DNA from 3 places in the Eubacterium sp. F2 genome. Region 1 is predicted to be linked to each of the others. Evidence: riboswitches for the same ligand, from Rfam matches in the RefSeq annotation. Region 1 holds a riboswitch; each other region holds the start of a gene.
The links. Region 1 has a riboswitch for cyclic di-GMP ahead of ACI77B_RS02800 (hypothetical protein). Riboswitches for the same ligand answer to the same signal wherever they lie in the genome.
Positions count from the first base shown of each region.

Region 2: linked by a shared signal. The riboswitch ahead of ACI77B_RS00625 (InlB B-repeat-containing protein) and the one ahead of ACI77B_RS02800 (hypothetical protein) in region 1 are both predicted to bind cyclic di-GMP.
Region 3: linked by a shared signal. The riboswitch ahead of ACI77B_RS01610 (transglutaminase domain-containing protein) and the one ahead of ACI77B_RS02800 (hypothetical protein) in region 1 are both predicted to bind cyclic di-GMP.

Region 1 covers NZ_CP176393.1:693,321-696,606, forward strand. The annotation lists gene ACI77B_RS02795 (Cna B-type domain-containing protein) at 1-956, opposite strand, end outside; gene ACI77B_RS02800 (hypothetical protein) at 1,105-1,413, opposite strand; cyclic di-GMP riboswitch class I at 1,485-1,568, opposite strand; gene ACI77B_RS02805 (PD-(D/E)XK nuclease family protein) at 3,205-3,286, opposite strand, start outside.
Region 2 covers NZ_CP176393.1:154,617-157,902, forward strand. The annotation lists gene ACI77B_RS00625 (InlB B-repeat-containing protein) at 1-1,355, opposite strand, end outside; cyclic di-GMP riboswitch class I at 1,625-1,718, opposite strand; gene ACI77B_RS00630 (InlB B-repeat-containing protein) at 2,125-3,286, opposite strand, start outside.
Region 3 covers NZ_CP176393.1:406,267-409,552, reverse strand. The annotation lists gene ACI77B_RS01615 (NAD(P)-dependent malic enzyme) at 1-1,056, shown strand, start outside; cyclic di-GMP riboswitch class I at 1,242-1,327, shown strand; cyclic di-GMP riboswitch class I at 1,416-1,508, shown strand; gene ACI77B_RS01610 (transglutaminase domain-containing protein) at 1,656-2,528, shown strand; gene ACI77B_RS01605 (COG2426 family protein) at 3,043-3,286, shown strand, end outside.

The DNA of each region.
Region 1 (3,286 bases):
TCATATGTCCCTGAACCAGTCTTCTGCAGGTCAATCGAATTATCCTTCGGCAGGGAGTAATCTACCTGACAGGTTGTCGTGACTTTTTTATTTTCCTCGCCCTGAGGATATGCCTCCGCCTGATTTTCCTCATAATATCTCTGGTTATAGGTCAATTTGTCATAGTCACTGGCGGGAACCCACTCAACAGCGTCATAAGAAAAGATATAATATGCGCCTTTCTCCAATGACTCAGATGGTTTGGCCGGTATCATCTTTATCCCATCTCTGGCGCCCTCACCACCAAAGGCAGGTGTAGAAAATGACTGCATTCCCTTTGAATGCCCCTCTGCATCAAACAACTCCAATCTTGGAGATTCATAGTGATTGCTGTCATGGTCCTGTTCGGTCAGCCAGTGCGTGACACGATCATTCAGTACGATGGTCTGATCTTGATCCATGCCATTCGGAACAGTAATTTTGACCTCATAATGACATTTGAACCAGTATGCAACCGGGATTCCCGAGTTTACCGGTTCCATCTTTTTACTTGTACATTTTTTCGAAATCGTCAGCGGCCGCGTATCTTCAAATTCAAATGGAATGGTCACATTGTCATTAAACTTGACCCATCTCTCCTGAGACCCTTTGAATTTATCCGTCTCCAGATTTCCCCAGAGCGTGATATTACCGTCGATCTCCGTTCCATAGGCAGAGTCATCCTTATCAAAATGCAGCGTTATGATATATCCATTACCTCTGATGTCATATGTGCCGATTTTCTTATGCGCATCATTATAAATTATTCCATCATCGGAATTATGAAAGCTAAAATACTTGCAAAGCGGACTTCCTGTATAAAATACTGTCCCGTGCCAGACTTCATGATCATCGATCAGATCCTTTGTCGGGATTTTAAATGCCACAACGGCTTTAGCAGAAAGAGTCGTCTGTGAAGCCTCACTCTTCTTAAACAATGCTACACCGGCATCATTCGTTACCTCTTTATTCTCCTTGTCCAGAGCAGAAATACTGGTTCCCTCTTTCGTAATGTATTCCCTAAGCTCAGGAGCCTGATATGCAGGGTCCGGCTGATTATCATCCTCAGCCGCGGCCTTGCTGTCATCAGAACTTTGCGTACCCCCCCCTATTTTCAGAATTCAGCTGTGACTGCTGGCTGTCCGCCGTCTTCACGGCCTCCTGCGCGCCCTGATTTACAGCCTTCTCTTCCGCCTTCTGCTCCGCGGCCGCGCTGCCAGATTCACCACTTGCCGGGGAAGTTTTGTCCACGGACTGTGACGCCTCCTGCTGTGTCCCGCTCTCCGCCACGGCTGCCAGCGTGCCTGCCGGCATAAACGTAACGGCCATCAGAACGGCCAGCGTCAGAACCATCAGTGTGCGCCATGCCGATCGCTTCTCATGCCTGCCTCTCATTTTACTCTCCTTTCCTCAACATTGCATATTGCACAATCCTGCGGACAAAAGAAAAAGCCGCCAAGGATATACCCGGCAGCTGGCTGTCTCACGGCCTTTCGTGAGACCCTGTAGTTTTGCGTCCCGGCATCACTGCCGGTTTGCTATTTACTTATCCATACATTCTTTCTATTCCATTGTCGCAGAACCATTGCACTCTTATATAAACATCATATCATTTTTAAAATCAGGGTCAAGAATTTTCAGTAACTTTACAATAGCTTACCCAGGGCTGTTTCGTTCTTCGCCGAAGGTGCCCAAGCCTTCATTGTCATGGATTTCCGCCTCCAGTCCTGAAATCGATGGCCGCATTCCTGAACACTTCTCCAGACAAGGCGCAGATGTGTATCCAGTTATTCTTGTCAGACAATTAAATTTCGCATACATTCAGGATGTTGGCTTCCGGAACACGCATCGATTTCACAGTATTTTGTTGGTTGTTACCTTATGTTGAAGCTCGTGAGGCCTGGCGCAGCTGAAATGGAGTTGATACGATGATAAGCGATCTGTGAAGCGGAGATGATGAATAAGGCGAAGGGAATGGTGAGACAGGTTTGAGTGCGGTGTGGAATAAAGCAAAGTATACAGAATACAGAAATGCAGGGCATTCATAAAATATTCACCACACAATGTGCGCATTTCCATACAAAGCGCCCTTCAGCTGTCGGAAAATACCGTCAAAATCCGGGATTCCCGAGATCGATTGCGCGCAATTCGGGAATCCCTTCTTATCGGTCCATTTCCCGAACTTTCCAGGCCGGCACTTTCGGAAAATGGCTCTTAAATGGCGATCTCCCGAACCTGGAGACACAGGGGCCCTGAAGATTCTTGAACATCTGACTTTTCCCGAATCCGCATGTAAATTGATCCTGATTATTATACAGTATACGCGTATAATAATTCATGGATAATTATATACACACATTTATTGCCTGCAGCAACAACATACGACCCGCAACATCCTCGGAAAAAGCCTGTAAAACCTGATTTCTCCGAGGCCCTGAAAAAAAGATCGGGAAACAGCAGATTATAGCGGTTTTCCCGAACAACTTCAACTGCCAGAAACTAAAAACACTGCATTCCCAGCAATGGCCACCGACAATGTTTTACAGATGGTTCTATTTTCTAATTTTTTCATCTGACATAACAATAATCGCCTCTGATCAAACAGCCGGGTGATGAAACATCTCGAAAGACCGCAGGCGCAGTCAGAAACCCTAAATACTTAAGAACCAGAATAAATCGTTTAATACGAGAAAACTGCATTCTGATTGATGGCCGATTACGGAGCATCTCGGAGGGCTGATGCCACAGCCAGACGGCCGCACAGACACGCACACACTACAAAATCAGAGAAGACCTGCATTCCCAATAATGCCCGCCGATGAATCCTTTTGGAAGGCCGTTGGCACAGTCGGACAGCCGCATATACATTACAAAATCAGGGCAGGCCGCATCTTTACAGATGGCCGTTGAGAGAGCATCTCGCAGGGACGATGCCACAGCCAGACGGCCGCATATACATTACAAAACCAGGGAAAGACCGCATTTCCACTAATGGCCACTGACAGAGCATTTCGAAAGGCTGATGGCGCAGTCGGAGTCAAATGGAAGAAACGGCGAGAGTACTGTTGCACAGTGAACGTTTCTGTTTGCGACAGACTCCGCCGTTTCCCGGATGGACTCCGCATCTGCGGCCAGCCTGAAGAACAGCTCTGGAATGCGGTCATCAGTCTGAAAATGCGGTCTTCCCTATTTTATAACATTATACTGATTCCCCCGGAAGGCCGGATCAAATCTGCAGATACTCTTGAATTCACAGTACTTGCAGGCT
Region 2 (3,286 bases), 540 kb from region 1:
TTCGCCTTATTTACCTTGGTCCAGGTCAGCGTCTGAGACGTCTTTCCAGAAGACCGCACGCAAGGCAGAAGAACATCGTTACTAGCTGGTGTCAGCGGATTTACTGGTTTGTTAACCACTTTCCACTGCGCATACAGATCCATATCACTCGTCACCGGTGTCATGAAATCATACATCTGTGTCCCCGCTGCATCCAGAGACCAGCCTTCCAGAGAATATCCCGTCCTGGTCAAACGGCTTGCACTCGGTTCAACTGGCCAGCCGCCGTCCACAACTGCCTGATTCAAATCAGACTGGCCATTCTGAAGATGGAATGTAACCAAATGGCTTCCTTTCGGAACAGTTATTACAGCAGATGATCCTGAACCTCCCGACTCTGTCTTCTTCCACTGTGCAGTATAAACCGCATTCTCCGTAACTTTAGTAGATATTGACGGGCTCCATCCGATAAACGTGTATCCATCTCTCACCGGGATCCAAGAAAATGCCGGGGTGTAGGAATCTTTTGCCAGGCCTTCATACTTGATATCCTGGAAAACTTTTCCGTCCATACCATCTTTATAGGTTACAGACAGCTGACCCTGCTTCGCCCATACTGCGTATAACGTCAACGACGGATTTTCGCGTGTCAGAGATATTTTAGTACCTGTTCCGGAATGTTGATATTCTACCTTCCCGTCCGGCTTAGTGCTCCACCCCAGGAATGTGTACCCATCTCGTTTCGGAATAGCAGCTGCTACCCAGTTTCCGTATGTTTTTACTGAAGTAGTCACCGTCCAGGATCTCGGGAAATTAGTAACAGTATCATTTCCCGCATTTGGTTTATATTCAACATGGTACGTATATGGAATCGACTCCAGTGACTGCAATGTCATGAAAGCTGGGACCGGCAGTCTCTTTAAACTCTCTTTATTTTCAACGTTCGCAATGCTATTATATTTCTGAATTACATCACTAACATTATCGGTGAACATACTGTACATTTCGTTATAGGATAAACCGGACGGGGATTGAGAAATCTGCTCATCATCCGCTGCCTCCATATACTTCTCCACCGCATCATTATATGTGATAATATCTTGATTATTTGTCGGAGTACCGAGAGTAACAACAGCATTCCCCAGAGATGTAAGACTGTTGACATTCTTTAACCAGCCTTCCAGGTTCTGTCCGTTAACACTGGTTACGGTATCGCCGCTGCACCCCAGTGTCAATGTCTTGGTTTCTGTACTCGTCTTGACTGTAAGAACAACAGACTGATTTGCCGCATCGTCATTGATTACAACAGATCCACTGTTGTTAGAAAAGGAGCCGTTATTTTTTATGGTTGTTAAATCCTGATTCAGCTGCGTCATTATTCCTGTTTCGTTCAGATTGTTTCTTTGGGTGTTATTACTTCCAATTTTACTGCTATTATCCGATACAATCGTCGGAATATCTGGCGCTGAACTATCTGCCCACGCATTGTTTATCGGAATAAAAATAATCGTCATCACCACAGCAAGCAGAATAAGCAATGATTGTCTGGTGATTCGGGAAATTCGACTATTTCCCATGACGCTATGCATACGTCCGCTCTCTCTTCTCATCGTAAATACCTCCATTCTTGCTTTGCAGTTACAGGAATGGCAGCTGGCTGTCTTGCCGGTTTGCAATTTGTCCTGCAAGACCCTGTAGCTTTGCGTCCTGACCTCACGACCAGTTTGCTCTTTTCATATCCGTATTGAGAAATGTTTGAGATTGAATCATAAACTATCGCAGTGCACTCAGATAGGATCTCTGATTTCTTCTTACCTTATCACCAACACAATTCCATCACAATGTCATTTCCTATATTCACCCGATTTCTTTCGATATTGACTTACCATACTCCTTTTCTACGATCTTATATTGCAAACAATAGTCCGTATTTTCTAACATCGAGAGCGCTTATGCATTCAGCTGTAATTCACGCTCCAATCATCCGCAGTCTCTTCCCATCCCTCTTCTGCCCGAACAAAAATTTCCTCTTCAAGGAGAAAGCCGGCAGGGCTCACCTGGATGATGAACCGCTGCCGGCTTCTGCACTGCAATGTGTTAACTTCTTTTTCTGCCGATCTTCTCTTTTCCGAGAAACTTCATCGGCTATTTAACGGTTACAGCAACCTTCGTTCTGACACCGTTGGTACCAAGTACATATACGTTGCACTTTCCTGCTTTCAATGCCTTGACATTTCCGTTCTGATCTACACTGATGTTCTTTCCATCCTTAATGTAGAGATAGCGGTACATCGGGGCATGGCTCTTCTGCAGAATGGCATATCCGGAGTAAACACCCTTAACAGAAGGCTGAATCTTATAGGTCTTTCCGATCTTCAGGGTTACCGCATTTTTCTTCACACTGACGTTCTTCACGTTGGTGTATGCTGCCTTCTTCGTCTTCAGCAGGTTTCCGGCCGCAGAATGAACCGTAACGCTCTTCTTTACGATCTGCTTCTTTCCATCCTTGATCTGGTATGCTGCAACGTAGTACTTATATGCAGCGCCCTTTTTCAGTCCGGAACGCTTGTACACTCTCGGAGAAGAGGCGGAGACATCTGCCACCTTCTTGAATGGGTGAACATTCTTATAGGTATTGCAGTACGCTTCATAGACAAAGTATCCATCGACATTGGTCAGCGGTGTCCATGTAAATGTCTGCTCACTGCTGCCGTTGGCAATGACCTTAGGAAGCAGGATTCCTGTGACCTTCCTGGAAGGTTTAACCGGCTTGACCGGATTAACCGGTTTTACGGTCTTGGTCCACTTGGCGTAGAGATCGAGATTCCCCTTCACCGGAGTGTTGAAATCGTAAGCCTGTGTGAGACTGCTGTCTGTAAACCATCCGTCAAAGGTATACCCTTCCTGCGCCGGATCTTCCGGCTGAACAGCCTTGCCGCCGTCCGGAACGGTCTGTGTGAAGTTTGATTCGCCGTTATTCGGGTGGAACGTGACGGTGTGCTCTTCGGTTGGAGTGGATGGAGTAACCGGAACGTACGGAGCGGAGTTTTCTTTCCACTTGGCATACAGTTTCACCGGACCCACATTGCCGTTATCTTTTGTGATTTCTGGAACTTTAAAAATCTGGTCTTCTGCATACAGATTTCCATCTTTATCTGCCCATCCGATAAACTTCATACCATCCTTCTTCTCTGGTTCGTAGGAAGGAATTGCCGTATCCTTATAATAGTCATCTGTAGTTTTAAGCAGTTTATCGCCATCATAGTATTCAAACCAGAGTGCCGGCTGCCACCAAGCATATGCCGTA
Region 3 (3,286 bases), 290 kb from region 1:
GCGCAGCCTTGTCTGGAGATCCAGAAGGATGAAAACCGCGCCTATGATCTGACAAGAAAGTGGAATATGTGTGCGGTCATTACAGATGGTTCTGCAGTTCTGGGACTGGGAGACATCGGTCCGCAGGCGGCAATGCCGGTTATGGAGGGAAAGTGCGTCCTTTTCAAGTCTTTTGCGGACGTTGACGCATTCCCGCTCTGCGTGGATTCCAAGGATGTAGATACCTTTGTCAACACGGCAGCGCTGATTTCCAAGTCTTTCGGCGGAATCAACCTGGAGGACATTTCTGCACCGCGCTGCTTTGAGATTGAGCGCAAGCTGAAAGAACGCTGCGACATTCCGATTTTCCACGACGACCAGCACGGAACAGCCGTCATCACCCTTGCGGGACTGACCAATGCTCTGAGAGTTGTCGGAAAGAAGAAAGAGGATGTCAAGGTCGTCACTTCAGGAGCAGGTGCTGCCGCAATTTCCATCACAAAGCTGCTGCTTTCCGCAGGATTTAAGGATATCGTCATGACCGACCGCCACGGCGCAATTTACAAGGGCCGCGAGGATGGAATGAATTGGATTAAGAAGGAAATGGCAGAGGTTACCAATCAGGAAATGCAGAAGGGAAGCCTTGCTGACGTTCTGAAGGGCGCAGACGTATTTATCGGCGTTTCCGCTCCTGGACTGGTGACAAAAGAAATGGTCAAGAGCATGAACAAGGATGCGATCATCTTCGCTTGTGCCAATCCGACACCGGAAATCTTCCCGGATGAGGCTGCTGAAGGTGGTGCTGCAGTAATTTCCACCGGACGTTCCGATTTCCCGAACCAGATTAATAACGTTCTGGCATTCCCGGGAATCTTCAGAGGTGCATTCGATGTCCGTGCATCTGAGATCAATGAAGAAATGAAGATGGCCGCAGCGCAGGCACTGGCTGACCTGATCAAGCCGGAAGAACTTTCTGCAGAGTACATTATCCCGAAGGCATTCGATCCGGCAGTAGGACCGGCCGTCGCAAAGGCTGTCGCAGAGGCCGCACGCAAGAGCGGTGTCGCGCGCATCTAAGGCAGAGGATGGAAAAGTCAAAGAGCTTTTCTATGATTTTACACAGTTTATAGAACTGTGGCAGACTACGCTGTACAAGGGCTGAACATCAAATCAGGACGTTTTTTGTGTAAAAAGTGAAGATTTATAAAGAAAACGCTTGATATCATCTCCGCCATTTGCTACAGTACTAATCGAAAGGGTTGAAAATTAAAAGGCACCCATACCGAAAGGTATGTTCGCAAAACTAGAGGGCCTTTCTCCGGAAGGAGAGTGGCAGCCAGCTGCATTAGTTCGACGTAAACGACGAATGTAAAGCGATTACGGGTGTTTTAGAGTACCTGTAATCGCTGTTTTAGTTTTCAGATCCGGTCAATTAAAGTCTTCAAGGGCAAAACAGCCGAAAGGCTGTGACGCAAAGCTAAAGGGTCTTCCTCTGTATGAAGATACGGAGATGACAGCCAGTTGCATTCTTGAGTCGTCTGGGTCTTTTTCGTGCCCGAATTTCTGCCACGATTATCGTATGGTGGAGAATTCGGAAAGCTCGAAATGTTAACACTCGCGGCAACAGGCACTGATCTGGGCTTTGCTTCCTTGCATCATGGAAGGGAGTATGCGGTATGAAAAGCGAAAGGAAAGAAAGGAACGTATTCGCGAAAACAATCATTCTCGTATTAACCGTTATTGTATTCATGGCAATGGGAACCGCTGCATCGTATGCGGATGATAACACATTCACCAGCTACAGCGATGCACAGAAGTACATTTACCAGAATGTCATGGAAATGAATCCGGAAATCAACTACACGCTGAAAGTAGACAGCATGGGTTCCGCATTTGATACATTTTCTTCTACCAGCATTTCCGGCCTGACCAGTCTGGATGACGGACTGAATACGGCAGGAGATTATGCGGCATGGAATCTGTATAACGGCGATGAATTCTCCTACAGCTGTGAAAAAGTTGATGGACAGTATGTCATTCACGTACAGGACAAGGTCAGCTACAGACTGAGCAAGAGTCAGGAGCGGACCTATAAAGAGAAGTTGAACAGCGTAATGGCATCCATCGGAACAAGCGGCAGCGACAAGCAGAAAGTAAAAAGAATTTATAAGTACGTCACGAAAAATGTGAAATACGATTACAGCTCAAATCTGAAGGATACAGCGTATACAGCCTATGCAGCACTGGTAAATAAAAAAGCCGTCTGCAACGGATATGCGGCTCTGGTTTACGACATGTGCCGTAAAGCAGGTGTTCCCTGCAGAGTAATCGTAGGACAGGCAAACGGCGGACTTCACGCATGGAACCTGATCAAGATCGGAAACAAGTGGTATAACGCTGATGCAACCTGGGATGCAGGAGAAAGCAGCTACCGCTATTTCCTGAAGTCTGATAAGCAGTTCAGAGGACATAAGCGTGCAGCAGCATACCGTTCCAAGAGATTCAAGGCGCTCTGCCCGACCTCCGCTTCAAGCATGAAAATCAAGTAGATCTTCATCCGGAAGAATGACGGAGTTCAGAAATCATCAATCTGCGATGTTAAAACTAGAATTGCGATATAAAATATAGATTTTGCGATATAAAGATAAATTTGCGATATTGAAAATACATTTTGCGATATAGAAGATAGAGATTCCGCGAGCCGGGAGACGATCACCCGGCCCGCAGTGAAAACCAGGGCCTGAGGGCCAGATTAATTTATGCGATATAAAATATAGATAGAGAATCAGACGGCTCAGCGAAAGCAGAAACTTTCGTGGAGCCGTTTTCCTGTGTGAAACAGCATGTCCTGCAGCAAAGTGTGGGGCAGACACAGGAACTTGACATGAAACGGCATGAGAAAGACTGCGGAAAAGACGTCGGAGACGTGTAGAAATCATGCTTTTCAGAGTTTGTGGACAGTTGAAAATACATACCGCTATTCGAATTGTATGCTATAATATTGTAAAATTTTACTGGAAGTTCTGCCAATGGTGCAGGCAAATGCAGCGGAGAGGAAATTGCATGAAGGTACTTCTGATTGAATTTTTAATGGCAATGGTGCCGGTGGTGGAACTCCGCGGTGCTCTTCCGTTTGCCATTGCGAAGGGCGCAGCGCCACTGGCCGCGTATGTTATCGCGGCGGCGGGGAATCTGCTGCCGGTTCCATTTATTATTCTGTTTCTGCGAAAGCTGATTTTGTTCTTACGGGGAAGAAGCACATGGCTTGACCATATTCTGGACCGGCTGGAACAGAAAGCGGAGAAAA